DNA from 3 places in the Paenibacillus sp. ALE3 genome. Region 1 is predicted to be linked to each of the others. Evidence: predicted binding sites of a transcription regulator. Region 1 holds the regulator's gene; each other region holds the start of a gene.
The links. The regulator Rex, encoded in region 1, represses fermentation and respiration genes when NADH is low (regulators of the CRP and FNR family bind a similar motif). The targets are predictions, from matches to a motif close to TTGTGAAATATTTCACAA.
Positions count from the first base shown of each region.

Region 2: a site for Rex is predicted at 7,099-7,116, ahead of ACXHJ2_RS01975 (cytochrome ubiquinol oxidase subunit I). Genes of this name have one in related genera too.
Region 3: a site for Rex is predicted at 7,898-7,915, ahead of lpdD (prenylated flavin chaperone LpdD). Genes of this name have one in related genera too.

Region 1 is NZ_CM134214.1:1,937,964-1,948,913, reverse strand. It holds gene ACXHJ2_RS08760 (DnaD domain-containing protein) at 1-401, opposite strand, end outside; gene asnS (asparagine--tRNA ligase) at 405-1,700, opposite strand; gene ACXHJ2_RS08750 (acetate/propionate family kinase) at 1,833-3,029, opposite strand; gene ACXHJ2_RS08745 (3-hydroxyacyl-CoA dehydrogenase family protein) at 3,026-3,898, opposite strand; gene ACXHJ2_RS08740 (AAA family ATPase) at 4,035-5,537, opposite strand; gene ACXHJ2_RS08735 (hypothetical protein) at 5,530-6,063, opposite strand; gene ACXHJ2_RS08730 (cell wall elongation regulator TseB-like domain-containing protein) at 6,370-6,894, opposite strand; gene ACXHJ2_RS08725 (amidohydrolase) at 6,932-8,233, opposite strand; gene ACXHJ2_RS08720 (redox-sensing transcriptional repressor Rex) at 8,220-8,873, opposite strand; gene dinG (ATP-dependent DNA helicase DinG) at 8,901-10,950, opposite strand, start outside.
Region 2 is NZ_CM134214.1:454,010-464,959, reverse strand. It holds gene ACXHJ2_RS02000 (ABC transporter permease) at 1-85, opposite strand, end outside; gene ACXHJ2_RS01995 (cupredoxin domain-containing protein) at 530-946, opposite strand; gene cydC (thiol reductant ABC exporter subunit CydC) at 1,091-2,890, opposite strand; gene cydD (thiol reductant ABC exporter subunit CydD) at 2,871-4,625, opposite strand; gene cydB (cytochrome d ubiquinol oxidase subunit II) at 4,625-5,638, opposite strand; gene ACXHJ2_RS01975 (cytochrome ubiquinol oxidase subunit I) at 5,625-7,031, opposite strand; gene ACXHJ2_RS01970 (response regulator transcription factor) at 7,433-9,082, opposite strand; gene ACXHJ2_RS01965 (cache domain-containing sensor histidine kinase) at 9,075-10,865, opposite strand.
Region 3 is NZ_CM134214.1:1,093,785-1,104,734, forward strand. It holds gene ACXHJ2_RS04990 (S8 family serine peptidase) at 97-1,722, shown strand; gene ACXHJ2_RS04995 (S8 family serine peptidase) at 2,264-7,762, shown strand; gene lpdD (prenylated flavin chaperone LpdD) at 7,943-8,293, shown strand; gene ACXHJ2_RS05005 (hypothetical protein) at 8,302-8,889, opposite strand; gene ACXHJ2_RS05010 (DUF4190 domain-containing protein) at 9,111-9,482, shown strand; gene ACXHJ2_RS05015 (hypothetical protein) at 9,576-9,878, shown strand; gene ACXHJ2_RS05020 (DUF1540 domain-containing protein) at 9,952-10,104, opposite strand; one part of gene ACXHJ2_RS05025 (IS3 family transposase) at 10,438-10,711, shown strand; one part of gene ACXHJ2_RS05025 (IS3 family transposase) at 10,711-10,950, shown strand, end outside.

The DNA.
Region 1 (10,950 bases):
TCTTCATCGCGCTGCTCCGAACGCTCGGCGATCATACATTCAGCCAGCTTGCGATACAGACCCGCCAAGTTATAACGTTCAAATTGGACGGATGAGCTGCGGTCTTCCACGGAATCTATTCGCAAAAACCCTTCTTTCATGAGCTTACTGAAATAAAGCGCGATTTCGTTTGCAGTGCATCCGATACGAGCCTGCAATTGCTCCCATGTCGGAAATTCATTACGTTCCGCTTGTTTAAATGCAAGTAACTGCATCAGTAGCAGCATTTCACCATCCGTCAGCCGAAGCGTCCGATAATGCTTGAGCAGAGCGTAGGGAATTTGAACCATTCCGGTTTCCATAGCATAGGCTACTCCCTCCGCCCATTCTGCCGCTGATGTCTTGTCGAATGATCCTGTCATTGATTATGGATACAAACGATACAGCATGCGTGGGAACGGAATCGTTTCACGTACATGATCGAGTCCACAAATCCATGCTACTGTACGCTCCAGTCCCAATCCAAAGCCAGAATGCGGAACGGAACCATATGTGCGAAGATCCATATACCATTGATAGGCTTCACGTGCCAGGTTATGCTCGTTAAAGCGTTCTTCCATCAATGCTGGATCATCAATCCGTTGGGAACCCCCGATAATTTCGCCATAACCTTCAGGAGCGATCATATCAGCACACAGAACAACCTCTGGGCGGGATGGGTCAGGTTTCATATAGAATGCTTTAATGTGAGTCGGCCAATGCGTAATGAACACAGGCTTGTTATATCTTTCGGCAATAGCTGTTTCATGAGGAGCACCAAAGTCTTCCCCCCACGGGATATCGAATCCTTCACCTTGAAGGAAGGCAATCGCCTCATCGTACGTAATCCGTGGGAACTCGCCTTGAATTTGCTCCAGCTTCGAAACATCGCGTCCGATGGCTTCAAGCTCCTTCGCACAATTTTTCAGAACAGACTGCACGATATGGCTTACAAACTGCTCCTGAACGCGCAAGGATTCTTCATGATCCACAAAAGCCATCTCAGGCTCGATCATCCAGAACTCAATCAGGTGACGACGTGTTTTGGACTTTTCCGCACGGAAGGTCGGACCAAAGGAATATACTTTACCCAGCGCCATTGCCGCAGCTTCCATGTACAACTGTCCGCTTTGTGTCAAATAGGCATCTTCGTCAAAATATTTGATATGGAACAACTCTGTTGTGCCTTCTGCAGAAGAAGGAGTCAAAATAGGCGGGTCTACCTTCGTAAAACCGTTGCCGTTGAAAAATTCCTGTACAGCACGGATAATTTCCGCCCGTATGATCAGAACTGCACGTTGCTTGGCGGAACGCAGCCACAAATGGCGATGATCCATCAGGAAATCTACACCGTGCTCTTTAGGGGTAATCGGGTAGTTTTCGGTCAAATGAATGATTTCTATACCTGTAACCGTTAATTCATAGCCCGATTGACTGCGCGGTTCCTCACGCACGATTCCAGTTACATATAGGGAGCTTTCTTGAGTCAAGGATTTGGCATCATTCCAAATATCCTCAGACACTTCGCTTTTTACGATAACCCCTTGAATATACCCGCTACCATCACGTAGTTGCAGGAACTGAATTTTACCGCTAGACCGCTTATTGTTTACCCAAGCGCCGATTGTAACCGTTTCCCCTACATGGCGGCCCACTTGGGCAATCGTACTTTTATTTGTCATGACCGTCTCTCTCCTTGAACCGAAAATCAAACAGCCCTTCCCCTTGGGTCAGGCTGTTTGCTCTCGCTGTTTGGTGCATGTGGTACTTAAACCATAGTTCCACATGTATAAAGTTTACACTTAGGGACCGAACTACTGAACCAGACGGAACGTGTCACGGGCAATTACCAGTTCTTCGTTTGTTGGAATGATCAGTACTTCTACCTTTGAATTTGCAGTTGTAATCCGGCGAATCTCGCCAGAACGAATAGCATTCAATGATTCATCCAGCTCGATACCGAGGAATGTCAGTTGTTCCAACACTCTCTTACGCAGAACGATGGAGTTCTCGCCTACGCCTGCCGTAAATACAATTACGTCTACCCCGTTCATTGCGGCAGCATACGAACCAATATACTTGCGCAGACGGTATTCATACATTTCAAATGCCAATGTAGAATTAGCTTCGCCTTTTTCCATACCTTCAGTGATTTCACGCATATCACTGCTGATACCAGAAATAGCTAGAAGTCCACTATGCTTGTTCAGCATCGAATTGACCTCATTGACAGTCAATTCTTCTTTGTTCATGACATAAGGTACGATTGCTGGATCCAAATCACCACTACGAGTACCCATCATCAGTCCTTCCAGTGGAGTCATACCCATGGAAGTATCTACAGACAAACCGCCTTGAACTGCTGTTACACTACCACCATTACCGATATGGCAAGTGATAATCTTCAGGTCTTCCAAAGGACGGCCGACAAATTTGGCAGCTTCCTTACTTACAAAGTCATGGGAAGTGCCGTGTGCACCGTAACGACGAACCTTGTACTTATTGTACAACACTCTTGGTATGGCGTACATATAAGCTTTTTCTGGCATGGTTTGATGGAACGAAGTATCAAATACCACAACTTGTGGTACTTCTGGCATATTCAATTCAGCCGCTTTAATCCCCATCATGGATGCTGGGTTATGCAGTGGAGCCAGGTCGAACAAGCGACGGATTTCACTCTTCGCTTCAGGAGTTACGAGCGCTGACTGTTTGAAGATTTCGCCTCCATGAACCACACGATGGCCCACAGCCTGAATTTCGCTAATGCTGGAGATGACACCATGCTCTGCATCTGTGAGTGCATTCAGCACTTTACGGATGGCAGTAGTATGCTCCAAAATTTCGCTAACTTCAGTGTATTCTTCCTTATTGGTTGGTTTATGCGTCAGAATCGAAGAGTCCATACCGATACGCTCTACCAATCCTTTTGCTAAAACGGACTCGTCCGTCATATCATACAATTGGTATTTCAGGGAAGAACTCCCTGCGTTGATTACGAGAATTTTCATATCCGGTCACCATCCTTGTCATACTTAAAAAAGCCTTCGCCCGATTTTACGCCCAGATTACCTGCACGCACCATTTTCTTCAGGACGATGGACGGACGGTATTTCAGTTCGCCAAATTCACGAAACATCCGCTCCAAAGCAGCCAAAACGGAATCCAGACCAAAGCGGTCAGCCATTTCCAAAGGACCGTTTTGGAAGTTGTAGCCGATGCGCATAGCATCGTCAATATCTTCCGCAGAAGCTACGCCCTCTTGAAGTACATGAGCTGCTTCGTTAATTAGCAGACAGATAATCCGGCTAGTTACAAAGCCAGGAGATTCATAAATCATGACTCCTTTTTTCTCCACGATTTCTTCTACGAACATTTTCGTGTTTTCAAAGGTATCGTCTGAAGTTTTCAAACCACGAATAATTTCTACAAGATCAATACGGGATACTGGATAAATAAAGTGCATACCAATAACACGCTCTGGATACTTGGTCGAGCTGGCAAGCTCGGTCAGGCTCAGCGTGGATGTATTACTTGCAAGAATAATGTTGCTTGGACACACATGATCCAGCTCTTGGAAAACAACTTTCTTCTCGTCCAGATTCTCTGTGATTGTTTCAATGACCATATCACAGCTAGCGAGCTCCGCCAGATGAGATACTTTTTCAATGCGAGATAAAATCAGTTTTTTCTCTGCTTGGGTGATTGCCCACTTTTCCAGTTGCTTGTCTAGACTTGTTTCAATCATATTATAAGCGTAGTCTAGTTTCTCTGGTGTCTGCTCTACTAGCAGCACATCGATTCCTTTGGACGCGAGCATTTCAGAAATACCTTGTCCCATGGTGCCGCCGCCAATGACGCCGATTTTTTTAAATTGCATGGTTCTTAACTCCACCCTTTCCTGGTCACTCTCATATATTGTATCCTTCTTTGTCGAAAAATACATGTTTATGTCCCAATAGATAATAATATCTTAGCACGGACTAAAAGTAAAAAAAAATAACCAGCATAAAAAATTATGCTGGTAATAAAGCATTTTCACTAAATTGACATCTAAATTGATCCCCAGACAGAGTTTCTTCCTTCATCAGAATGTCAAGAGAATTGTCGAACACAGGACGATGCTTTTCCAGCAACTCCAAAGTCCGATTATGCAGGTCATTCATAATTTCGCCATTTTCCCGCATAAGTTCCTCTTTTGTAACCATTTCCATGTTGATAATCCCAAGAGAAGTCAAACCGGAAGTCATCATCGTATGAACAATGTTCAGCGCCTGCTCAAAATCATTACTTGAGCCCGTACTTCGACCGCCATAGTACATTTCTTCCGCAGTAGCCCCTGCGAGCGAGATCATAATCTGCTCCTCCAGGTACTGCTTGGTATATAAATAATGCTCTTGCTGTGGATTGTGACGCACGTAACCGAGCGCTTTCCCACGCGGGCTGAGCGCTACTTGACTTACGCTACCGGGACGGACGATTTCAGCCATAATAGCATGTCCCAGCTCGTGAATCGCTACACGTTTTTTCTCTTCCAATGTTGATTCTCGGTCTGTTTTTTCACCCATCATCACCTTGTCAATCGCCATGGATAGATGACTCTGCGCAATCATTTGACGATCCTGTCTCATTGCATAGATGGCCGCTTCATTCATGACGCTCTCCAACTGTGCACCGGAAAAACCGTAAGACTCCTCAGCGATTTTGTCCAAATTAGCATCTTCCTGAATCGGTTTGTTTTTGGCATGAATTTTAAGGATATGAAGACGGCCCTTCTTATCAGGCAAGTCTACTTGAATATGGCGGTCAAAGCGTCCCGGACGCGTTAAGGCGCTGTCCAGCATTTCTTTACGGTTTGTTGCCGCAATAAGTAATATCCGCGGTGTATCTGCCGAATAAATGCCATCCATTTCTGTCAGCAACTGATTCAAAGTCTGATCATATTCTCGTTGCTGTCCACCCTCACGCTTACCACCAATAACATCAATCTCGTCAATAAAAATAATTGCATTTTCTTTCTTTTCCTTGGCTGCACGAGTGCGAGCCTCCCGAAACAACTCACGGACACGACCTGCACCGACACCCACGTACATTTCAACAAATTCACTGCCTGAAGCTGCAACAAACACAGAATTGGTGTAGTGTGCAGCTGCTTTCGCCATCAGCGTTTTTCCTGTTCCCGGAGGGCCTGTAAGCAAAACGCCTTTCAATGGACGAATACCAAACTTGGAAATTTCATCATGTCGATTCAAAAAATCCAAGGCTTCACGCAATTCCTGTTTAGCGCTTTCTTGTCCACCAATTTCCTCAAAAGTCAGCTTGTCCGGACCATTTTTTTTACGTTTGCGCTCTTGTCCGGCACCTACGGCCAAGCCGCCACGAGCATGCATGAGCATTAACAAGCCGCTGAGCATCACGCCCGCAACCAGAAGAGGGATAATATTCACCCCAATAAAAACGAGAAATATAATGGTCACCGGCACAATACCGATTAATATTTCCTTGATCCATCTAGGCATTAGGCCATACCCCCATTTGCTGAGATTGACGTGGCAAAACGATAAACTTAGTCGCATTGCCTTCGCTGAGTCGGATATAGACATTGTTTGAATCCATATCGGTATCAGCCTTGATACCTGCTTTTTTCTTTTTCATCTGCTCAACTGTAGATGAAATTTGAGTATACTTTTTATTTTCCATCGCTTCGGCTACAGGAAACATAGCCTCAGACCACCATTGATTCAGTGCTGAATTGGAACGATCTGCGATATCCAGCTTAATAGTACGGCTGCCAATGATGGATTGCCCTTTTTGCTTAACCACATCGACCAATCCGGCCACATCCGCCTGCGGTTTGAGATCTAGTTTCAATACGACCTGATCCTGTTTAATATCTATTTGAGCGCTTGTCACGCCTGGATATTGAGATACCAGTTTTTCCAGAGGACTTTGCATTGTAACCTGACGGTAAATGAACCATCCCCCAAACATCAACAAGGCTGCCAAAACGGCCGCCACAACAATAGGAACTGCACGCAATTTCAAACAACATCCTCCTCTCAAAATGTAAAACCCAGAAGAAACGGGACGAATGTCAACAAACAACCAAATTGCATGATCTTATAGAGATCAGCAACTCATTTTTCTATCATTTTTGTCTATCACTTATAAAATATAGTATATCATAACGTGAATCTAATATCGAAGGCAATGTGTGGAGGAGTTGTGATTTTCGTAGTAGTAAAAAAAGACGTAAATACGATTTAAATCGCATTTACGTCTTTTCAACTTCAATCAGTTATTCTTTTAACAATACATTGCTTTCACCATCATCACTACTCCCATAACACGCTAGTAATTAGGCAAAGTATACTTTATCCCCGTCGATGCTCCATCTGAGAAACGGTAAAAGGTATAGTTATGATGGCTTTCATCATCGTAAAACAGTTGCCATACATATTCGCCATTGAACACACTCGGTTGGAGCCTTACAATTTTTGCATTTGGAAGTTGCTGCTGAATTATCGCTGTCATTTTTTGCTCGTCGACTCCGTTTTTCATCAGCTCGGTATGAACACCGCTTGGATCTGCGACAGGTACGTTAGGTTGTCCTTCCATTTTTTGAAAAGGAACCCACACCATTATATTTTCATTCTGTGCGTTTTTTCCTTGAACCACCCAATAAATCTGATCCCACACAGACTTCCAAGTCTGAGTCGTGCTAACCAGACCACCTGATTGCTTGGCCTTAATGATAGCGGCATTTTTCTCAGCCACCTGGTCTTGAGTAACGTAGGAATAATACCAGAAAATGCTGACCAGGATCAGTATTACGGCCAAAATGGCGACCGCTATCCATTTCTTCTTATTTTTCAAACCTGTGCTTCCTCTCTAAGGGGATGTGACACCTGAATTAGCGCGACAGCAGCCCTTCAAAGGCGGCTTGTGCCTCATGTTTGATACGTTCCTCGTCCATCGTCAGGCATTCGCCGTTTTTCACAACCTGACGACCGTCTACCCACACATGAGCCACGTCTTTGGCACTTGCAGAGTATACGGCATGGGAAATAAGATCTGTACGCGGCAAGAAATGGGCCTGATTCAGATCTAGCGCGATAAAGTCAGCCTTGTTGCCTGCTGCCAGCGCTCCTACTTCTTTTAAACCAATCGACTTTGCACCATACTCTGTTGCCAGACGCAGTGCTTCATTTGCAGGAACTGCTGTTGGGTCGCCAGATACTCCCTTGTGAATGAGTGCCGCCAGACGCATTTCCTCGAACATATCCAGGTTATTATTGCTGGCAGGACCGTCTGTTCCAAGAGAAACAGTAACTCCTGCACGCAGCAATTCAGGCACTCTAGCTACACCACTTGCCAGCTTCAAGTTGCTGCCTGGATTATGTGAAACCGCCACACCTCGTTCCGCTAATAAAGCTATCTCTTCGTCGTTCAAGTGTACGCCGTGGGCAACAAGTGAAGGGCGGGAGAAAAAGCCAAGCTTATCTAAGTGTGCAACTGGACGCAAACCGTAGTCGCGTACGTTTTGCTCAACTTCGGCGATCGTCTCGGACATGTGCGTATGCAATGGTAAATCGAGATCATGTGCTGCTTGAACAAATTTCTCAATAAACGCTGGCGGGCATGTGTATGGGGCATGTGGAGACATCATCGTTGTGATACGTCCGTCTGCTTTTCCATGCCAGTTACGGGCAAAAGTCACGGCCTCAGCCAGCTTGATCCGCTGTTCTTCTTCTGAACAGAGTCCAATGGCTCCACGCATCAAACTTGCACGGATGCCCGACTCTTCAGCTACACGTGCCACCTCATCCATATGATCGTACATATCCAGGAAAGTTGTGGTTCCACCTTTCAGCATTTCCAGCACTGACAAGGATGTTCCCCAGTACACATCCGTAGACGTAAACTTGGCTTCCATAGGCCACATTTTTTCCTGAAGCCACACTTGAAGTGCCAAGTCATCTCCATACCCTCGCAGCAGAGACATCGCCGCATGACCATGAGTATTAATCAGACCAGGCAAAAACAATAACCCGTTACCGTCGATTGCTTCCGTCTCTTCCTCACCCGCAGGCAGAGTCTCGCCAATGTAAGTAATACGGCTATCCTCCACAATCATAAAACCATGGATTACCCCAGCTTCAGCTCCATTCACGGCAAAAGAACCGTTTTTAATCATCCATTTATTCACTGTCATATTGTGCTTCTTCCTTTCCGTCCTCCAGATAATAAGCGAGGCTAAGCAAATCAGTTGTAAAGTCTGTGGCATGTATCCGAATGTTAGCCGGTGCCTTGAGAATGATAGGTGCAAAGTTTAAAATCGCTCCAATTCCACTCTCAATGAGCCTATCAGCTACGTGTTGTGCCTCAAAATCAGGTACAGTAATAATCCCGATTCGAATATTTTTTTCTTTTACAGTCGTTTCCAATTCATCCATCGGCTGAACGACTAAGGTATTGATTCTGGTCCCAACCTTATCCGGGAACGCATCAAATACCGCCACAATCTTCATATTGTCTTTTAAATAAGCGTTATAGTTTGATAGGGCTTGACCCAGATTACCCGCTCCGACCAATACTACATTAATTTGCTGGTCAATTTTCAGGATATGGCGTATTTTCTCAATTAGATAAGAAACATCGTAACCGATGCCCTTCCGACCAAAATCGCCAAAATAGGCAAGATCTTTACGAATTTGAGCTGGATTTAAATCTAACCTCTGTCCCAGCTCTTGAGAAGAGACCGTAGCCACCTCCCGTTTGTGCAGTGCATTCAGATAACGTAAATATACGGGTAATCTCCGTACGACAGCCTCTGAAATTTTATCTGATTTCATACTTGCTCCCCCTAATTGTAACGGACTTTAGGTGTCCGTCCGTTGTGCCTCTGTCTCCGGGGCGGATTGGAGCCATTCGGCGATGCGGGGCACCATTTGCCCCGATGGCATATGCTCCATTTTTGGTCCCGGTAACGAGTACAAAAAGTGCTTTCCATAATAGGATTCGATCACACGCGTATCGTAAACGATAACGACTCCGTGGTCGCTCGCTGTACGTACCAATCGTCCAAATCCCTGTTTGAAGCGAATAACTGCTTGTGGTACAGACAGCTTCATAAATGGATTCTTCTTCTGCTGCTGGAGCAGCTCGCTTTTTGCCTCCAGTAACGGGTGATTGGGCGGTTGAAACGGCAAGCGAACGATGGCCAGACAAGTCAAAGCCTTCCCTGGAATATCGACGCCTTCCCAGAAGCTGCTGGTTCCCAGCAATACAGAAGCCTTGGCTTCCTGAAAACGACGGGTTAGCTTGCTCCGACTCCCACTGTCTACACCTTGTCCTAACACGGTAATATCGCTGGATGCTAACGCCTCTTTGAGTGGCTCATACACTTGCCGGAGCATCCGATAGGAAGTAAACAGAACAAGCATTCTCCCCCGCGTCGCCTGGGCAGTCGCTCCTAGAGAGCTAACGAGCATCTCTACAAAATGTGCATCCCCTACACTGCCCTTCACACTCGGAAAGTCTCGCGGAATGACCAGCAACACCTGATCCCTGTAATTAAAAGGTGATGGGAGCTGTGACGTCATTAATCGTCCTTGATCCGCTGCCTCCTGCAAGCCGAGTTGATCGGTCATGTACTGAAACGACTTATCTACCGATAAAGTAGCAGATGTCAGAATAATACTTCTTTTTTTGTCAAAAAACATTTCTTTCAACTGGCGGCTCACATCGACGGGCACTGCATAAAATTGCAATGATTTACTACGGAATTGCCCACTCGCTTCGAGCCAATATACGGTTGTTTCATCATCGAGTCGTATAAAGAAGCGCAAATTTTCCCTAATCCCCGCCAAATCCTTAAGCAGACCCGTGATATCTGTAATGAGACTATCCGCCGCATAATCGTCGTGTTCTTCCTTGACATCCAGCATCAGCTTGTCGCCCTTGCGCAAAATTTCACTCAACGTTACATAAAGCTGATTTTCCAACGCCGCCGCTTGATCCCACTTTGCAGGCTTGGCCGACGGTTTGAGACGCGAAGAAAATTGTCCCGTTTCACCCGGTGTGGCATCAGACCGCTCTGGCAACATTCCAAACAGCTTATCGCTTAGCAGGTCCCAAGTTTCCTTAACCTCTAACACGAGTGGGTACAGCTGATCAATGGTCGAGGCCCATTCCGTCGACTTCTCATGCCCCGACTTTGCCAACTGCTGACGTAACGAAGGCAATTGTCCGTTCTTACTGTCCTTGAACAATCGAGTCAGCGTATGCACGAGTGTGAAATATTTCATATGCATGCCTAAGTGCTTACCGGCTACTTCCTCTAGATGATGTGCTTCATCAATGACCAGATGTTCATAGCTGGGCAATAGCTGGTGACTTGCTTTGACGTCGGTGAACAGCTTGGAGTGATTCGTTATAACCACATCCGCTGTTCCTGCTTCATGACGTGCACGATGATAGTAGCATTTGCGGAACCATGGGCAAGAACGACCAAGACAGGACTCGGAATCACTAGCTACTGTTTCCCAAAAATCCCCTCCACGGTTGCTCAGGTTCAGTTCCTCATCATCACCGGTTTCTGTCAGAGTCAGCCAGACAATCATTTGAGCCGCTGTAATCAAGTCTTCTTTTGGTGTCGCGAAGTCTCTTCTGTTTATTTTATGTTCAAACTTACGCAGACACAAATAATGCCCCCGACCCTTAAAAATGGCAGCCCGGAACGGGAACGGAATCACTTTTGTCAGCATCGGAATATCACGCTCTCGCAATTGCTCCTGCAGATTAATGGTATGCGTGCTTACGGTGACCCTCTGCCCATATTTTACACTGTGATACAGTGACGGAAGCAAATAGCCTAGGGACTTCCCTGTTCCTGTACCAGCCTCGATCAACAAATGCTTATCTTGACTC
Region 2 (10,950 bases), 1.5 Mb from region 1:
ATCCGCGAGCCTTACGCGGTCTTCCCCGATTGGATTCAGGAATCGCAGTATCAGCTCTGGAAGCGGTTTCAGTTGAAGATCCCATAACAAGCTCCTCCTCATCTCTAGATACTATTATCATACTTTGCTGGCTCAGAAGCGGGTACCCGACGAATTAGGAGAAAAATCAGTTCAAAATTAGATATATGGGGAGTGGATTAAGATTTACATTGAAGCCACTACGCATGCGGATGGTGCTTCCCATCGCTGTTGTCCCCGGATTTCTTGGATAAGCAGACAAAGGTTGAAATCCGAGGACAAAGGCGACCGCTATCGCTTGTACAGCACCATTCCGCCTGCTCCGTTCTCATGTAAATTCCCTGAGAGAAGAAAAAACAAAAGATCAGCTAATGTAAGCTGATCAGAGGTAAAGGATAGGGCATATTGCACCACAGCTGGATGATGATATATATACACATACTGTCCCAATTCACCTAGTTAAAAGAAAAAAAGCTTTCTGGCATCAATGTGCCAGAAAGCTTTTTTTGATTTATTTTACTGTGATCGTCCCGTAGTACATGTACATGCCACAATTATACTCATATATGCCCGGTTTCAAGTCCTGGACGGTAAAATAATTATTTTCGTGATCCAGGTAAACGTCCATTCCGATCTTCAACGACTGTACTTCATCAATGCAAGTAAAAGACGTCATTTTCTTGAAATTGATCTTGGTTGGAACGCCGGCTTTCACTTCAATATTTTTAGGATAGAAACCATCCCCTTTTACACCCACTGTCACAATCTCGTATTTGGCTTCATCTGGCTCCTCCTGAGCTTGTTTAGGTTGAACGGCCGGAAACGACGACACGCTCCCCTGAAAATAAAACAAGACAAACCCGCCCATGATCAGGGCTACAAAACCAATCAGCATCAAATGCCAATGTTTAGAGATGAGTGTTTTCATTTCTATCAGCCCCCTCCAGTTGAATGTCTACATGACATGTGACGCATCAACTCTAACCAGTATATAAAAGTTAATCGAAATTTTAAATACCTTGTTTCAAAGCTTCTAGCAGATGAATCATATTATCCGACACGGTGATCATCACTAATTTTCCAGACCTGGATGATCCAGCTTATACAGATTACGGTACCGGGCATGATCGCGCCAAAGCTCATCATGACTGCCTCGCATGGAGATGGTGCCTTGTTCCATAAAGATCACCTCGTCCATATGCTTCATCCCCGTGAGATGATGAGTGATCCAGATCAATGTTTTGCCTTTCAGTACGCGAAACATCGTCTGCATAAGTTCATGCTCCGTCAGTGGATCAAGCCCCACTGTCGGCTCATCCAGCAAAACAATCGGATGGTTTTGCAGCAAAATCCGCGCCAGTGCAATGCGCTGTCTTTCTCCACCAGAAAAGCGAAGACCCGTCTCCTGCATTCTAGTATCGTAACCCTCCGGTAAAGAATCGATCAGAATTCCAAGCCCTACCTGCTCCGTTACTGCACGAACCTCATCGAGCGTGGCGTCAGGTCGCCCTAAACGAATATTGTTCGCTACCGTCGTATCAAACAAATACGGTTGCTGGTTTAGCACCGCAAACAGACTGGAGTATGCTCCACCTGTAAATACGGGGACGCCTGCGACAGTGACGCTCCCTTCATCAGGTTGCAATGCTCCCTGAATCAGATTCAGCAGCGTAGACTTGCCCGCACCACTGCGGCCAAGCAATGCAACCTTCCCCCCCTGGGGTACGTGTAGGGAGATATTACGCACACTCCATTCCTGCGTTGCCGCATAGCGGAAGCTTACGTTGTTCAGCAGTAGGTCTCCCCCGTGGCTTAATCGCTGAGCGGTAGCCTGTTCTTCTTTAGTATCTGCTGCATCGTCTGCTGCTGGTTGTCCTGCATCTGATCGTGCTGCAAGTGCAGATGTACCTTTCTCGGAATCCTTTAGCCGTCGAAGTGAATCCTGATACTCCGGCGCATGAACCACCGCTTCTCCAGCGCGAACGAAGGCATCCAGCAACGGAAAAGTTACTAAGGCAAAGGATGCCAGCCATGTGGCTTCAATGCGATTCTGTGCTACCAGTCCTCCGGCCCACACAGTCATAATTACAATTCCGCCGCCTACAAGGCATTGTGCGATCCAATGAGAACGCCACTCGTTCCGACGAAGTGAATTTTCCACCATGGCAGCCCTCTTGTGACGTTGTGTAAAGGTGTTAAGGAAATGCCCAGTCCGTCCACTCAGCACCAGATCACTCATGCCGAACAAAGCATCCGTCAGTTCCTGATAGGCTTTACTCCGTTCCTGCTTGAACGTAAGCCGTTTGGCGAGTGAGGTCCCAAGTGAGATAGCCGGGGCGATGAACAGCAAAAATCCCCCATATAGCGCCATCAGCAAGGCAAATGTTCCGTCCATCCAGCCAAGCGCCAAGATGCCTGCTGCATAAATCAGCAAAGCCGATAACGCAGGCAGAACCAGCTTCAGATAGATATTTTGAAGCTGCTCAATATCCTCCGCCAGCAATCCCAATAGGTCCCCTGTACGAAATTTGCTGCGAATCATCAGCGCCTGCGGTTCCACTGCCCGATACAAGCGTACCCGCATACGAGACACAAGGCGCAGCGCAGCATCATGGCCTACCAAGCGTTCCAGATACTGAATGACGGCTTTACTAAAACCAAACGTTCGCACAAGCACAATGGGCACATACACCATTAATATATTCTCAGGCTTTAAGGCCGAACGAGTAATCAGATGGCCGGACGTAAAGAGCAGCGCGCCTGCACACCCAATGGACAGCGCTCCCAAAAGAGCTGCTGCCAGAAAGGCCCAAAAATAGTGTTTCAGATAAGGCAAAAACCAGCCTTGGCTACTATTGTCCGTTGCTCTCATATCGTCCGTCCCCTCCTTCCGACATTCCCGTCAGCAATCGGTAATATTCTCCCTTTTGGGCAACTAGTTGCTGATGGGAACCTACCTCTTCCAGACGACCTTGATTCATCATCCAGACACAATCCATATCCGGCATCCAATGCAGCCGATGGGTGGCGAGAAACATTCTTTTGTGTTTCAATACGGACAAAATGGTCTGTTTTAACTCCCATTCTGTCTCAATATCCAAATGTGCCGTAGGCTCATCCAATAAAATGATCGGACGGTTACTAAGCAAAGCCCGCGCCAAGGCAACCCGTTGCGCCTGCCCTCCACTCAATGTCCGACCTGCTTCCCCAATAGGCTCATTCAATCCACCCGGAAGGCCATTCACCAGTTCACGCAGTCCAACCGCGTCAATCGCCCACTCTACCTGCTGGTTGGATGCTTCCGGTTCATAAAAGCGAATATTATCTGCCAAAGTAGCGCTAAACAGGTAAGGATGCTGTGGAATATAGGCAATATGCCGTTGCCATTCAGCTTTGGTATCCACAGATAATCGGCATCCATTAAGGATCAGCTCACCTGAAGTGGGGTCAGAAAAGCCGCCAAGCAGACTAAGCAATGTCGTTTTGCCTGCACCGCTCGCTCCGACGATGCCAATCATGTTCATGTGCGGTTCAACACTTGCAGACACATGTTCAAGCCGGGCGGAGCCGTCTTCATTAAGAAAACACACATCGGACAGCTTGAGGATGTTCTGCCCCGTGATGTCTAATCCTTTATCATTAGCTGTCTTCGGCTCTATCGTTTCATCCTCTGCAACGAGAATGGAGCGTATCGCTCCCCAAGCCTCCTTACCGTCCAATGAGGCGTGATAGTCTGATCCCAACTGGCGTATAGGCATAAAATATTCCGGTGCCAGAATAAGCACCGCAAGCGCTGCCTCCAGTCCCACCGAACCACTAATCAGACGCAGCCCCAAGCCTACTGCTACAAAAGCGACCGACAGCATACTGAAAAAATCGAGGGCAAATGAAGAAAGAAACGCTACCCGCAGCGTACGCAACGTTGCCGTACGGTATTGGTCGCTGACCTTCCCTACGGTTTCCCCATGCGCCCGACTGCGTCCCAAAAACCTTAGTGTCTGTAGGCCACGCAACGAATCCGTGAAATGATGTGATAATAGACGATAGGAACGCCACTGCTTGTCTGCCTGTTTTCGCGCCGCCAAGCCGAGTAAAATAAAGAAGCCCACCAGAATCGGCATCGTAGTCGTCAAAATCACACCTGAAATCATATCTAATGTGAAAACATACACAAGCACTAGTAAGGTTACAGCCATCATGTCTATCATACGAGGAATGGATATTTCCAAATAATTGCGAAACCGATCCACACCATCCAGCGCTAGCGTCACCAACTTGCCGCTTCCTTCCTGCGCGGCAAAACCCGGACCTCGCTCGAACAAACGCGCAAGCAGACGCTCCCGTAAGGAAGCGCCTGCTGCTTCGGCGAAACGACCGGCTGTCCGGCGTTGCAGCCAGATCATCGTATGCCTCACTGCAAAAGCCGCGAAAAACAACGCCAGCGATGGCCAAGCCATTACCAGCGGATTTTTATTAAACAAAACCGTTACAGCCTTTGCCAAAAAGATGGCTTGTGCAATTACCGCTGCTCCCTGGAGCAGGGAAAGGGCGGCCAGCAGCAGCATTACTGGCCGAATGCCCTTTAATTCAAACCAGGCTTTATCCATTAGTATTCCAGATGATCCTTCTCACTGAGACGCTTATGGAAAACAAAATAGCTCCACGCCTGATAAGCCAACACAAAGGGTAAAAGCGTTGCTGCAACAATCGTCATGGCTTTCAGTGTGTAATGACTGGAGCTTGCATTATATATCGTCAAATCAAAAGCACTATTGATCGAGCTCACCATAAATCTTGGGAACAAGCCAACGAATAACGAAACGAAGCTTAGCAAAATGATGACACCTGTCATCCCGAAAGCCCACCCTTCGCGGCGCTGCCTCAGGAAATACCATGTCAGCACATAGGCGAGAATTCCCACCGCAACCGCAACATACATAAAGGGACCACGACGTGCAAATAAATCCGTTGCAAAATAAGTCCATACCACCATACCAGCAAGTAGAATTCCCAATACCGGAAGAAATTTGGACGCGATCACACGAGCACGATCTCTGACTTCACCAATCGTCCGCAGAGAAATGAACGTCAGCCCGTGCATGAGGCACATTCCGACCACTGTCAGTCCAATCCATACGGTGTATCCATTGAACACATCCAAAAATCCGGCTTTCAAATCCATGTTTTGCTGAATAGGTACACCTTTCACCAAAGCCGCAAAGGCCATACCAAACAACATCGGCGGCAGGAAGCTGCCAATCAGAATGCAAGTATCCCACGTTCCTGTCCACCCTTTTCCTTCGGCCTTGCCACGGAACTCAAAGGAGACTCCTCGCAAGATCAAACCTAGCAAAATAAACACAAATACCAGATAATATCCGCTGAACATCGTTGCATAAAAATGCGGAAAGGCGGCAAACATCGCACCTGCTGCTGTAATCAGCCACACTTCGTTGGCATCCCAGAATGGACCAATCGTATTGATCATCAAACGTTTTTGTTGGTCATTACGCGGCACTAATCCTGTTGCCATCCCCACGCCAAAATCAAAGCCCTCTAGAAAAAAGAAGCCTGTAAACAACACTGCGATCAATAAGAACCATAAATCATTTAACGACAATGCTGTCACCTCCTTGAGCAAATGGATCATGAATGACTGTATGCTGATGCGGCTCAATATCTGGGCCTTTACGAGCGGTGCGAGCAAACAGGAATGCCAGCACACCCGTTAAAATGAGATACAGCGTCGTAAATGCAATCAGGGAGAACAGCACTTCTCCTGCTACAACGGTAGGTGAAACAGAATCTTTCGTTTGAAGCAAGCCAAACACAGTCCACGGCTGACGTCCCATTTCTGTCATGATCCAGCCTGCTGTATTCCCAATGAATGGGAGCGATATCCCCCACAGCATAAGGCGGAAGAACCAACGATGTGAGCCCTCCAATTTTTGTCGAAAACTCAGGTAAGCTCCGTACAGAGCAAGTGCAATCATGGCACATCCTGCCGCAATCATAATGCGGAAGCTCCAGAAGGTCGTACGGACAGGCGGAATATAATCGCCTGGACCGTAGGTCTTTTCATACTGTGCTTGAAGTTCCTTCATACCAGGCACAGAGCCAGAAAACTTGCTATACGACAGAAAGCTCAGTGCAAACGGAACCTTAATCTCAAAGGTATTTTCCTGCTTATCAGGATCAATATTTGCAATAACCGTCCAAGGCGCCGGATCGCCGCTGTCTCCCCACAGAGCTTCACTGGCTGCCATCTTCATGGGCTGTGTTTTGATCAAATATTGAGCCTGTCCATGACCAAACAAAGGAATAGCAATGGCACAGATTAATGCAACAATAATGCTCAATTTAAAAGAAGGTTTAAAAAAGTCCATATTCTTTTTATGCATTAGCTTCCAAGCACTAATACCTGCTACGAGAAAAGCGCCGGTTGCAATGGCAGCAAAAATGGTGTGAGGATACTCCCACAAAAGCTGCTCGTTCGTTAACAAGGCAGCAAAATCCTGCATTTCTGCCCGGCCATTTACAACCCCATATCCTACGGGACGTTGCATGAATGAATTGGCAGCCAAAATCCACAAAGCCGAGAGCATCGTACCGATCGCTACTAGCCACATGCAAATTAAATGGACAGTTTTGGATAATCTTTCCCAGCCGAACACCCATAGACCGATAAAGGTCGATTCCAGGAAAAATGCAAGCAATGCTTCAATGGCTAGCGGCGTACCAAATACATCACCGACAAAACGGGAAAAGTCCGACCAATTCATTCCGAACTGGAACTCCTGCAAAATCCCGGTGACTACCCCTAGCGCAAAGTTAATCAGCAGAAATGTCCCCCAGAATTGAGCCATTTTTTTGTACAAATCCTTTTTCTTGATAACATACATAGTCTCCATAATTGCCACCAACAATGACAATCCAATGGAGATCGGCACATAAACAAAATGAAGAATCGTAGTGGTTGCAAACTGCAACCGTGCCAAATCCAATACGTCCATGATGCTGCTCCTCCCCTGTACTTCCCTTAACAATGATTTAATGTTTGTGATCTGAAGTCTTTTGTATTTGTGATTATATTCACACTCTTACATATGAAACCGTCACTTTCTTAGGAAATGACCCACTCAGCTAACTTGCCATGGTTGCCATAACCGGGCTTCAGATTATCCCCATTATATAGAATAAATTTAAATGAAATAGAATCAAAAATGTGAACATCGTGTCAAAGTTGTGTCATAACGATGGCGTTTTTATGAAAATGCCCTAAAATCCATAATGAATGTGACATTTTCTATTGATCCGTCCTTTTTCAACATATAAAAAAAGCCTCTCTTCATTCGAAGGACATACCTCCGACATCTGCAAGAGAGACTTCATAACGTTAAACCTAGGAAATCGATCAAAAGCCATCTGTTCCTCCGTTTTTTTGGGTCTGATTACGATAGGAGGAAGGTGACATACCGACATATTTTTTAAATTTACTATGAAAATAATCTGCATTCGCATATCCCACGCGGCCCGCCACTTGGTGCACCTTAATCCCCTGTGCAAGCAATTCCCTTGCTCGCTCAATCCTTACCTTATCCAGGTAGGCATTAAAGGCCTCGCCTGTATGACTTTTGAACAGTTTGCCCAAATACCCACTATTGTAATTGAACATATCCGCCAGTAACTCCAGTCGCAAATTTTCATCATAATGACCATGTATAAAGTCAATCATTTGCTTCATGATGATCTCCTTGCCACCCGTATCAGTCTGGCCAATCCACTGCAACACATGCTCGAGCGAGTGATCCACCAGCTCGCCCAATGTTGAATAAGCATATACATTGGTAATCAGGTTAGAGTGCTCCTCCAGCACGGTCCGGCTGTGTTCTTGTCCAGCTGCATACTTGTTCAGTGCCAGTGTGAATGTCTGAGCGAATGCCGCCTTGATTGCAGATTCTGTACGATAAATCTGTGGAAATTGGACTTCCATGTCCTTAATGACACGGGTCGCCGCTTTACCATTAGCCATATCCAGCGCATAGTACAGCTTTTCTGCATAACGCATGGGGTCATCCGAGGCTCTATCAGACGCTTCATCCATTTCAGCATGGACTGTCTCCCATTCACGTAGGTCTCCGGGAAGCATGACTCTTTCTGCCCGGAACAAAAACGTACGCTCCAATAATCGTAACGCTTGTTCAAAAGATCTGGGGATATCGCTAAGAATGTCTACCGGAGCGCCAGCAGCCCCATAGATTTCATTTACCCAAGGCTTTAGTTCCTGTCGCCATGTAGCCAGCAACTGAACAGCATCTTGCTCCGTTTTTAACATGGCGGGAAGCAATAGGCCCGTATATATTCCAGCCTCAAACACAATGCCTCTATCCTGATCACGACACAATTCCGCTAGCCGCTGCTTTGCTGCCAACTGCCGGGCTTGCCGATCCCAGTCAGGTATACGCAAATCCAGCAGAATCACCTGATAGCTACTCCAGTCCAATGCTGGTAACGCTGGCTGTTGTCCATGCTTTCCAGCGTCGCTTTGGTGATCAGCTTGCTTGGATGCACGATGGCTGGGTTCTACAGCATCCCGAGGGTGCTCTGAATGAACCGGAAACAACAGTGCTTCAATCCAATCGCGCTCATGCGAAGATGGACTCCCCCACTTTCCATCTCCCTTTTCATTCTCAATGCTTTGTCGTACTCGTTTCAGCTCTAACGTCATTTCTTCCTCATCAACCGGCTTCAACAGATAACCATCCACCCCGAATCCCATGGCTTGCCTAGCATAATTAAAGTCTGCATATCCGCTTAAAATGAGAAAGTGAAACGGCTCCCCATTCATTTGGCGTATGCTTTGTATAACCTCCAATCCACTCATCCCAGGCATACGAATATCTACAATGACCAGTTCCGGTCGATGCTCTCCGAACTTTTCCAGAGCCTCGCGTCCGTTCTCTGCCGTATCGACGATGCGAAAGCCACAATCCCCCCAGTCAATAATGGAAGACAGTCCTTCACGAATCGCAGGCTCATCATCTACAATCATCGCTTTATACATTCGACGCTTCCTCCCTTGGTATGGAAAAGTATACGGTTGTTCCTACCTGTAATGCGCTTTCAATATGCAGACCATAACGTTCACCATACATCAATGTCAGACGTTGATGAACATTACGCAGACCAATACTGCTCCCTTCCGGCTCCTCCGTACCCGTGATCCGAGCCAACAGACGGGTCAGTTGTTCTTCCTTCATGCCAATTCCATCATCAGCCACTTTAATGTGCAGTTCTCTTTGTTCTATTGTGATATCTACCTTCACGGTAACTGGCTCTTCCTTATTTTCTAGGCCATGAATAACTGCATTTTCCACTAGCGGTTGTATGATTAAGGGAGGAATCGACATGTCCTTCGTGCTTTCTTCCAAATTCACTTCATAGACCAAACGATTCCCAAACCTGAACTGCTGAATTTGCAAATAGGATCGCACCATATCCAGTTCCTGTAATACGGTTGTTTTACCACTGCCAATCTCCAGATTCCTGCGCATCAGCCTGCCAAGCAAACGGACCGTCGTTGCAATCTCCGCTTCCCCATTCAAATGTGCTTTCATTCGAATGGATTCTAACGCGTTAAACAGAAAATGCGGATTAATTTGGCTTGCCATCATTTTTAGCTTGATATCCTTTTGTGCCAATTCAAGCTTGTTGTTATGCTCACTCGTCTCATAGACCTGTGCCATAAGCTGGCGGATACTACTTACCATGTAGTTGAAACGGCGGGATAAATCACCGATCTCGTCCCTTCCCTCCACACTGGATACTACATGAAAATCACCCGCCGCTACCTGACCCAGCTCATAGCTCAACCGCTGGAGCCGTTTGGTAATAAGCCAGGAAATGATGGTAATCAGAATCAGCGCCATGATGAGTACCGCTAGTACACATAATGCACCAATCAGGCTGACCCGGTTCGCCCCCTGCACAATATGTTCCGTTGAAAACACCGAAATAATTGTCAATCCGCTCACACTTGAGGTTGGCAGCAGCTCATCCACAATAATGTTCGAGGGCGTTCCGTTGATTTTTGCTTCATATATCCCCTTACCTGCACGCTGGACATCAAAGCCTAAATGTAAATCGGTCAACGTCTGACCTACCGACTGTGGATGGGTAGCTGCGACCACAATCCCGTTACGATCCGCAATCAATGTTTCAAAGGGCTCCTTGCTTAGCATATGATTCAACTCGGTCTGACTCAGTGCAATCATCAGAACTCCCTTGGAATTGTATTCGGGAAAAGGAATTTGCCGTACCAGGCTGAGGCGATTAACTGGGGTATCCTCCTTATCCTGAATGTAAAACCAGTTAATCGCCGTCCCCTTCAAAGCCTCCTGGAACCATGGCTGACGCTCAATGTTAGAGTCCACAGGAATAAACTCCAGATTGTTGACCAACGTCAGATTGTACGAATAGAACCGGATAGTAGCAACCTCTCTATATTGCTGGGTGTACTCATTAAAATCCTTGTATTGATGGTACGCATTCATGAGCTCCACCATGCCGGGATAACGACGGTTCGCCATCTCCTTTAGTCTTTTATCGAACATCAGCCCATTTGAAATATCTGTTGGCACACGTAGTAAATTTGCTGTCTGGCTCTTAATCTTTTCCACATTATTTACCGTCTGGGCAATCGCACTGTCCAGTGCCTGCTCTCGCAAATAAAAAGTAACGCAGCCGCCCACCACCAGCACTGGGATCATGACAATCAGTACGTAGGAGAAGAGCAGCTTATTCCGCATACGCATATTATTCATCAGATGCCGTACTCCACGATACATGCCATCCCTCCCACGAAATAAGCGCTTACATGTTTTCAGTTTAAAGCTTCACAACATTTATATCCATATTTTCTTGCAAAATAAA
Region 3 (10,950 bases), 840 kb from region 1:
AGGTGAGTACCAGAGGCTATTTGTGAGCTTTTGACGCTGCTATCGGAAGGTTGTCTTTGAGAATCAAAAAAACCAAGTAAAGTGAGATGAAAAGTATTGATTAAGTCGAAAAATATCAAAAAGACGCTGTCGGTCGGTTTTACCGCTATTCTTGCTTTTTCTCTGATTTCTCCGGTGTATGGAGATTCCAGCACAACCTCCTCACCAGGAGCATCGACGATTTCCGCCAAGGTTTCAGCCAAGCTGAACCAGCAATTCAGCACCAGCGAGTATGTCACCTATCTGGTTAAATTAAAAGATCAGGTAGATACAGAATCTGTTGCTAAACACGCATTTCAGAAGGCTTCCGCCGAGCAGATTTCCCCCGCTGCTGCTAAGCTTTCTGTACGTAAAACGGTTGTCAACTCTCTGATGGATACCGCAGAAAAAACTCAACCATCTGTGGAAGAATACTTAAAGAAGGAAGTCAATAACGGAAACGTAAAAAAATACAAGAGTTACTTTATCGTGAATGCATTTGCGGTAACCAGTACCAAAGAGGTCATGGATAATCTCGCAACCCTACCTGAGATCGACAAAATTTTACCAGATGAAAAGCGCGAGCTGCAAAAGGTAGAAATAGATAAGGATGCCCAGCCGGTAGGGGAGCAATCAACAGCAAACCAAGCAGTTGCAGATCAAACTGCTGTCGACCCGGCTGTGACGGAAGAGAATGCACAAAAATCGGTGCAAGAATCCGTATATAAAGATGCGGTAACGCCAAGTCGTGTCGAGTGGAATATTTCCAAAATCAAAGCACCGCAGGTTTGGGCCAAAGGTATTGACGGCAAAGGCATTGTCGTTGCCAATCTAGATACAGGTGTTGAATATACTCATCCAGCACTGAAAAGAAAATGGCGGGGGCTGAATGCTTCTGGTCAAGTCGTGAATCCTGAGCTGAGCTGGTATGATGCGGTTAATGGAGCATCGCTGCCCACAGATTCGAATGGACATGGTACACATACGATGGGGACAAGCGTTGGCTCAGACAGCAACGGTACGAATGAAATCGGTGTTGCTCCGGGGGCCAAGTGGATTGCCGTTCGAGTATTCAATCCGGATACCACAGACTCCATCTTGCTGGACGGCGGGCAGTGGATTCTTGCGCCTGTAGATAAAAACGGCAAAAAACACCCTGAGCTTGCACCGGATGTGGTGAATAATTCTTGGGGTGGTGGACCTGGTTTGGACGAATGGTATCGCCCAGTGACCAAGGCGTGGAGAGCGGCTCAAATCTTCCCTGAGTTCTCCGCAGGCAACACAACACTATCGAACCCGGGCGGACCTGGGTCTGTGGCTAATCCGGCAAATCTGCCTGAAGCCTATGCCACGGGAGCCACCGATATCAATAACAAGCTGGCCAGCTTCTCGTTGCGTGGTCCTTCTCCTTATGGCGAAGTGAAGCCAGAAATCTCGGCTCCTGGCGTGAACATCCGTTCTTCTGTACCGGGCGGGGTTTATGAGGGTGGATGGAACGGTACCTCTATGGCAGGCCCGCATACTGCCGGATTAGCGGCATTGCTGCTTCAGGCTAAACCATCTTTGACCGTGGATCAATTAGAGGATGTTATTTCGAAAACAGCGACACCGCTGACAGACAGTCAGTATCGGACCTCACCCAACAATGGTTATGGATATGGTCTGATCGATGCGCTTGCTGCGGTGAACTCCGTACTTAACTAAGAATATCAGACAGGTTTAAAAAAAAGATCCCCGAAAATCCCTTTGGGTGGCTCGTACAAGGATGCATGCACCTGCTAACCGTGTGTTGCACTCATGACGTAGCCGCTAAAAAGGGGTTTTCGTACATAAATGAATATAAAAGTCATAGAATTTCAAGAAAAATGCAAAAAAATGACTTGTATATCTGTTTTGGTAACTTTATACTATCCATAATATATGATTTTATATCAATTTTTAATATAAAATGTAATGATATAACATGTAATGGTATATCATGTTTTTTTCTTCGAAATGCTCCTGCTTTTTCTCCTAGGTATCTACTGAATTTCATCGCTTTTCTATTGGATTATAAACTCACCTATGAAGTACTGCCATCTATGAACAGCCCAATACTTTTATATCTTTCTATAATCTATGAAGGAGGTGGTCGCCAACACATCGTATTGCGCAAGCCGCGTGTTTGATGTGCAAGGCATGAGGTCTGACTCTTGTACAGGTTATTTCGGAATCATTAAACCTAGTAAAAGGAGTGGAAAAGTAATTGATTAAACCTAGACGTTTCAAGAAATCGTTATCTATTGGACTCTCTTTGCTTATGGCCTTTTCATTTGTTCAACCCGCTTTAGCGAAAAACACACCGGATGGCTCCAAGCTGGAGCTAAAATCAGCCTCACACAAGGTCACGACTGCGAAGGTGTCCCCGAAACTGACCAAACAGTTTGAGGAGAACAACTATGTTACTTATTTGGTCAAATTAAAAGAACAGGTAGATACCAATAAGGTTTCCAAAAATGCTCTCCAAAAGGCTTCACTTGAGAAAATAACACCTTCCGCCGCAAAAATGGCTGTACGTAGCCATGTAATCAGCTCTTTGCGTGAAACGGCTTCCAGAACTCAATATGGGCTTGAAAGTTATTTGGATAAGGAATCAGAGAGCGGCGGAGTAAAAGAATATAAAAGCTATTTTATTGTCAATGCTTTGGCTGTCACGAGCACTAAGGAGGTGCTGGACCATATTTCGAAGCTGCCCGAGGTCGATAAAATTTTGCCGAATGAAACACGTTATCTGCAAAAGGTAACGGTTGATAAGCAGCCAGAGGACACAGGTAACAAAGCGGCTGGAACAGCAACGGCAGCAACAGCAAAGTCTGACACAGCACAGAAGGCTGTAGAAAAGGACGATAGCAAAACATCGGCATTGCCCGGCAATACAGGCAAGAACGCTGTGGATCCATCTACGGTGGAATGGAATATATCCCATATTAACGCACCACAAGTGTGGGAAAAAGGAATTGACGGAACCGGAATCGTGGTCGCCAATCTCGATACAGGCGTAGACTACACGCATCCGGCCCTGCATCGCAAATGGCGTGGTCTGGATGCGGCAGGCAATGTCGTAAATCCAGAACTGAGCTGGTATGATCCGCATAGTCATGCGGCGCTTCCGGTCGATCAGGAAGACGATTCCCATGGTACGCATACGATGGGCACGATGGTCGGCTCCGAGGAAAATGGAACGAACCGAGTGGGCGTTGCCCCTGGTGCAAAGTGGATTGCGGTTCGGATTTTTAATCCGGAAACGACGGATGCAATTATACTGGACGGCGGTCAATGGCTGCTTGCGCCAAAAGATGCTCAAGGTAATCTTCATCCCGAGCTTGCTCCAGATGTGGTGAACAACTCGTGGGGAGGCGGACCGGGTCTTGATGAATGGTTCCGGCCTGTAGTTCAGGCGTGGCGGGATGCTCAAATCTTTCCCGAATTCTCCGCAGGGAACACCTCTCTCTCCAATCCGGGCGGACCTGGATCGGTAGCCAATCCGGCCAACTATCCGGAATCCTTTGCCACGGGGGCAACCGATATCAATGATAAACTGGGAAGCTTTTCATTGCTGGGACCCTCACCTTACGGTGAGATCAAGCCCGAAGTTTCCGCGCCGGGTGTAAATATTCGTTCAACCGTGGCTGGTGGCGGTTATAAAGGTGGCTATAACGGTACTTCCATGGCCGGTCCTCATGTTGCGGGTCTGGCTGCTCTGCTGCTGCAAGCGAATCATTCTCTTACCGTGGACCAGCTGGAGGAAATTTTGGAAAACACGGCTACCCCTCGGACAGACAGCACATATCCTACTTCGCCAAACAATGGATATGGACATGGTGTCATTAATGCACTCGATGCAGTCGGATCTGTCATGCAGGGTCTGGGCTCTGTATCCGGTAAAGTCGTAATAGGTGGCGACGATCTGGAAGCGCCTGTTCTTGAGCATACACCGCCTGCAGCTGCATTTGAGGGTCTTGATATACCTTTGACGGCTCATGTAACGGACGATGTCGGCGTAATAGCCGTTGAGGCCTTTGCCAAAACAGCGGGTTCGTCAAACTATGTATACATTCCGTTGGAGCGGACCTCTGGAGACAGCAAAGATGGTACATATCAAGCGTCCATTCCGACCTTTTTGGTGGATAGCAAAGGTTTGGAATACTATATTCGTGTAAATGATTTCGGTAATAATGGTTTTGAAACGGAAGTATATAAGGTGAATGTCTCTAAAGGTGTTAAACCAGGCTACACACAAGACTTTGAAAAAGACATTGCCGGTATTAATATCGGGGGTCAGGGTAGTGTTTGGAAATGGGGAACCCCGACAAGCGGCCCTAAAGGTGCACATTCGGGTACAAAGGTCATCGCGACCAATCTCGAAGGCCAATACCAGACCAACACCAACAGTTATTTTATGGCTCCTCCTATTGATCTGACCGAGAGTTCCAAGGGGGCACTGGTTAGCTTCAAGCATTGGTACGATCTTGAAAACAATTCTGATTTCGGCAAAGTGTATGTAGCGACCACCAACAATCAGAATGCGTTTGAGCAGGTATTATCGTTTACTGGAACCAGCAATGGCTGGAAAACACAATATCTTGATTTGCGAGCATTTGCGGGTCAAAAGGTATACCTCCTGTTCAACTTTACTAGTGACAATACGATCGTGAAAGATGGCTGGTATATTGACGATCTGTCCATTCAGGAACCAGACGCCGTTGCACCTGCTGCCCCTGGCCATTTGACTGCTGAAGCAGATAATGTGGGCAATGTTACACTCGCCTGGGGTGCTTCCTCTGATGAAGATGTGAAGCAGTACAAGGTGTATCGTTCAACCCAGTCCGGCAAAAATTATACTTCCATCGGTACAACTTCTGGGCTGACCTACACGGATACGATCACCGTCGGTGGTGCGACCTATCATTATGCAGTGGCAGCCGAGGATTATAGCGGTAACGAAGGTGTCAAGTCGAACGAGGCTTCACTAAGAGTGGACGTGCCGGATACGCTGTATAGCAATCATTTTGATGGCAGCTCAGACAATGGTTGGACTCATTCCGGGACCAAGGATGAATGGGAACGCGGCATTCCTAAGGAAGTAGGACCGGGGAGCGCAGTGTCCAAGCCGAATGTGTGGGCCACCGATCTCGATAGCAACTATGAGAACGGTGCTGATTTTTCGCTGGTTTCTCCAAAAATTAATTTGAATGGTATACGCAATGCAACACTGACCTTCAACCACTGGTTTGAAATTGAGGGCGGCTATGATTACGGATATGTAGAAGTGTCCAAAAACAATGGCGACACGTGGAGTGAGCTGGGTAAGTTCTCACATAATACAAGTGGTAAGAATTGGGCGCCTGTTTACTACAATCTGGATAGCTATACCGGCAACGAGATTCAAGTTCGTTTCCGCTTGAAATCGGATAACAGTGTGAACAAAAATGGCTGGTACATTGACGATTTCCGTGTGCTGGGTGTTCCAGCTTCGACAGTGACCAAGGATATCGTACCTGAGTCCAATATCAAGCTGGAAAAAGCGGAAGAACAATTCCCGCTGTATAAAATTACAAGCACTGAAAAGAGTGAATTCCAGGAAAAAGTGAAGCCGGCAGATGCATCCGTGGAGCGTGGACGTGTCGGTCTTGACAGTCTTCCAGCCAGTGCTACCGTTACGGTACTGGAAACCGGACGTTCGGTGAAAACAGACCCAACCACGGGCAAATACAGCTTCACTCATGTAGCAGGTGACTATACGCTGAAGGCCGAAGCCTACGGTTACGTGCCTCAGACGAAAGCAGTCACGATTGAAAATAACAAAGTCATCAGAGCAAACTTTAGTCTCCAGGCTGTCCCTCACGGTACGATTCACGGGGTTATTACCGACAAGCAATCCGGTGAACCGATCCAAAAAGCGAAAGTATTGGTGCTGGAAGATGCACGTATTGCTCCTGTAGAGACGAATGAGGCTGGAGAATTTACGCTGGACGTGCTGGAAGGAACATACACATTGTCCATTGCAGCCGAAAATTATTACAGTGACAGTGTTTCCGTGATTGCTCCTCCAAACGGCAGTGTTGAAGCGAATGTCACGTTGAAGCCTTTCATCGGTTTCCAAGGAGGCATTGCCTATGATGACGGTACAGGAGAAAATGCCAGAGCCTTTAACGCGGCAGGCAATTCATGGGCAGTGAGAATGACACCTGAGTCGGAAGTGGCACAAGTGACAGGAGCATCCCTTTTGTTCTGGAACTCTGCTTTCCCGAATCCGGGGGGAACGGCATTCCAATATTCTATCTATGACGCCTCCGGTGCAGCAGGAGCACCAGGACGTCTATTGGCTGGTCCATTCGACGGGACTGCTGTCCGGGATGAGACACAATGGACGACGGTGCAGCTTCCAGAGCCGGTGACGGTTCAAGGTGATTTCTACATCGTATATACACAGTCTGCGGTAGGGACACAGTCACCAGGTCTGGCTACAGATGAAAACAGTCCCAATGCGCTCCGCAGCTGGCAAGGTGTAAGCGGCACATGGAGCCAATCACCTGAAGAGGAAGGGAACTACATGATCCGGGCTATCGTCAGATATCCGGTGAATGCTCCAACGATTACGACTCCTACGAAGGCTACGTATACGCAGGAGGAAACGATTACCGTAACAGGAACTTCTCCGGCAGAAGGAGCTGATATTCAGCTCTTTAACGGTAAGGAGCTGACTGGCACAACGAAAGTGAAGGATCGTCAATTCAGTTTGTCGGTCGATCTTCAGCCAGGTGCTAATCCGCTAAGTGTTCAAGCGGCGGTATACGGCAAAGTAACGGATCGTTCCGAGCCGGTGGTTGTAACGCTCGATCAGACTAAACCGGGTCTGATCCTGACTTCACCTGATGAAGGAGCTCGTACAAATGCGGGTGTGGTCAGTGTAACCGGTACGGTGTATGACGAGTTCCTCACCGAATTGACGATTAACGGCGAGCCCGCTCAATTCGGAAGTGACGGTAGCTTTAATAAACGGCTGCTTATCAATGAAGGTGAAAATCAAATTACGGTAACGGCCAAAGATCTTGCCGAAAACGAAACGACTGTTACACGCTCGGTGTATGTCGATACAGCGCTGCCGAAGCTTGAAAATATTAGCCCTGCTGAGGATGTACGTATTACTCCAGGACAGCCGGTACGAGTAGCTTTTGACAGTGCATCCGGTTTGGAGGCATCCTTCCATGTGGAGCTGCCCTTTAACCTGTCCACTTTGGCCCGTAATGAAATTCCATTAAATGAAACTTCGTCAGGCCACTATGAAGGTACTTATCTCACTTCATCTTCTCTGAACCTGGAAGGCGGAGTCATCGTGATCCGGGTAAGGGATGCAGCGGGGAATGAAGTGGAGACGGAGGCGCCGGGGAGGTTGTATGTAACCCATGGTGGAGGAGAGGGCCCAGGTCCGAATCCACCTACATCGAATGAAAAGCCGGTAGCTATTATCCAGGCGAATGACTCAGCCAAGAAGAACAAAAATGTACAATTTAATGCCAAAGCTTCCCGCGATACAGATGGTGAGATCGTCAGCTACAGTTGGGATTTTGGTGATGGCGATACGGCGGTCGGTTCCAAGGTGAAGCATAAATTCACCACAGCCGGAACGTATACCGTGGAGCTAACAGTAACGGATAATGACGGCGCAACGGGTAAGGCAGTGCATACCATCACAATCCGTTAACAGCAAGTAAGAGGATGGGAGTTTTTTTAGAATACAATAAAGGTCCACAGCAAGCCACTGTTAATAGAGGCTGCTGTGGGCCTTTTTAAATTTGTCCAACAGTTCAGGAAGCGATACAATGAATGGTACTCTATGAAGTGAATCGTTTCACAATAATATTTTTTAGCAGGAGAGGATCATATGATTCATTTGGAAAAAGAAAGCGGACGTATCCGTCTTGTGCTGGATGCCTATTTTATGGGAGAAGATATCGTTGTGCTCATATCAGGCGGTGATCAGCCTCACTTGGGGACGATTACTGCAGGGGCTAGGCTTGAGCCGATTCAAACCGTGCAATTGCAAAACCACAAGGAATTTTATATTACTGAAGAAATTGCAGTTCGCTTGCGTAAAGAGTTTGCGGGTAACTTCGCCATTTGCTGCGGGACGCATTTGGATCATGCAACCAAGGACGAAATCCGAGTGCTGACAGACATGGCTATACAAATGGGAAAAGAGCTCATTGAAGAACTTAAGCAAGTGCGCTTGTAGCAACCTTTTTAAGTGAACTCTCGAAAAAGTAGATTGCGATAGGGGTACTTACTAAAGGGATACTTAAAAAGCAATGCAAAACCATCATCCTCAATGTCTACAGATTTTAGCGCAGAGGATGGAATTAAACTACGGATCATTACATGAACTGCACGCTGGTCTTGCCTGTTGATCGCTTTGGCTAGGGCAGAAGCAAAGCATTCATTGCGTGCCAATTCGCGATACAGCGGAAAAACGGCTTTGGCAATGGCGCGATGAACCTTTGGCTCAAATGTAAACTGCACCGTCCCGGGTGGAATCGTCGTACCGTTCGTGTAATAGAGCATCGGCGGCTGAGCTAAAAAGGAAACAAAGTAGCCAATCCCATTCGTACCTAAGCCTTGTTTGGCGGCAAATGGCGCTACCGAGCAGAGAAGGGATTTCATCCGATCCAAATTACCCTGAACGACAGCTCGTGACCATTGGACGGCAAAAGCACGTTGGGTTGCAATAGCTTTGTAAAATGGCAGCATGGCGGCGGATATTTTCCGAAGTGTCTCTGCATGTAAACGTTGGTGAGACGAGCCCTTTCTGCGGGCTGTTCCACGATATAACATAGCTCCGTCCTCCTTGGCAGGATGCTCTCTTGGAGCGTAATTTATCTGTAATAGGTACAGTACTGTATGCCCGGTTATCTCAAAAAGTGCTAAGATGCTACGCTTCTTCTTTTTAACGTTCTAATTTAAAAAATTGAAATAAGTACTGTCCTGATTTGTAAGATTGTGGTACCCTAGAACTTATATATTGCTATTATAATTATTGGAGTTGAATTAAACAGATGAGTGACTTGTACAAGGAGCCTCGATCTTCCGATCCTTTTCAGGAGCCGAACGATTATAACGCTCCATTTAACCAGCCCCCAGTAGTTCCACCTACAAACAGTAAAGCTGTTGCCTCGATGGTGCTCGGGATTTTATCTGTTGTCATTCCCTATCTTGGGTTGATTATCGGAATTGTGGGTATTATTTTGTCCAGTCTTTCCCTGAAGGAAATTAACCGTCATGGCGAGCAAGGCAGAGGTATGGCCATTGCTGGACTGGTATGTAGTATTATCGGCACACTGATTTATGCACTGATTATTATTTTCTTGGTTATTGTTTTTGTTGTGGCGGCCTCCAGTGGCGATCCAGATATTTTTTCAGACATTTAATGAATTAAAGAATGTTTGAGTCAGACAAACCATTCACGATTTGCCTATTGGATGCTATGATACAGGGAGTCCAATCAAGGAGAGTGAAGCTTTATGGCACGTACTCAAACACAAAAGGCGTTAAGCAAGGCGAAACGCGCCGGGATCTATTGCGCGGCACAGAGCCGCAAAACGAATGATCATTATGGCGAAATTTCACAGCACACGCGAATGAAGCCAACCAAGCAGGAACAATTACAAAAGGTCAAGCACAAGAAGCGACTCGTTCAGGGTGACGCTTCTTTTTTTGTCTTAAGCGAAGTCGAAAAACTTCGAGGAAGTGAATGTATAGGAGCGGATAGCATTTTCCATAACATAGGCCAAAAAGAACTTGATAATAATTATCATTCTTGTTAGAATCATAAGAAAGAAGGAACCCTGGCAGGGGCTCCTTCATGATAAAGCTATGGTTTGGCTTGAAAACTAAGGTCTATTTTGCTTCAAAGGTTTTGCAGTCTGTTTCTTCGGACGTGTGAGTGTTTGCAGGCTTGTTGCTTACGATATAAATAGAGCTTGCGCTGCATTTATTATCCTGAGCCCAGTACGTGCATGAGTTGACTTCGCACAGAACGTCTTTTGCCATATTGTTCACCTCCTTACAGGGATGTGATGGGCTGAGCAAAAATAATCACGGTCAGTCAAGGTAGGACTTGTCCAACTGTGCTTACCCTCTTGGTAAGAAGAGGGATTTTGCTATGTCTACTTGTACAATATCAAATGAATTTTAAAATTGCAATATTTACACATTTTGCAGTTCAAAATAGACACAAGTGTTCCTTTTTAGTTAGAAAACAAAAAGCTGTCCTTGTGCAGAAGAGATGGGGACTGACCCCTTAACGTGAGACAAATCAAAACACCTTCAAGAGAATGCAACCATGTCGTAAGATATGGAGACAACCTTGGAGGTGTTTTTTCGTTGGCAACAAGAGTCAGTTATCCATTAGAAGTTAAAATGAAGGCGATTGAAATGAGAATGGCTGGTATACCGGTCAAAGAAATCATGGAGCAATTAAACATACGAAACAAGACACAAGTGGAAACTTGGATGAGATGGTACCGTAATGGCGAGCAGAACCGTTTAGAGCAGCCTGTAGGCAAACAATACAGCTACGGCAAAGGGCCCGAATACACTTCGGAATTAGAGAAGGTCCAGGCTGAGAACAGGTTTTTGAGACAACAACTAGAGTTGCTAAAAAAGTACAGCGTAATGGAGAGGAGGTATCGTCAAAGATCGTAATGGAGTGGATAGAGTCGATCCGAGGGGAAGTGAGTGTGAAGCAAGCTTGTGCATGGATAGGAATCTCTCGCGCCACGTACTATCGCTGGAAGGCGGAGTATGCGAGCAAACTTGAGGATCACTTGGTAGAGAAAATCCGTGAACTCTGTATCCAGCATAAATATCGTTATGGATACCGGAAAATCACCGCCT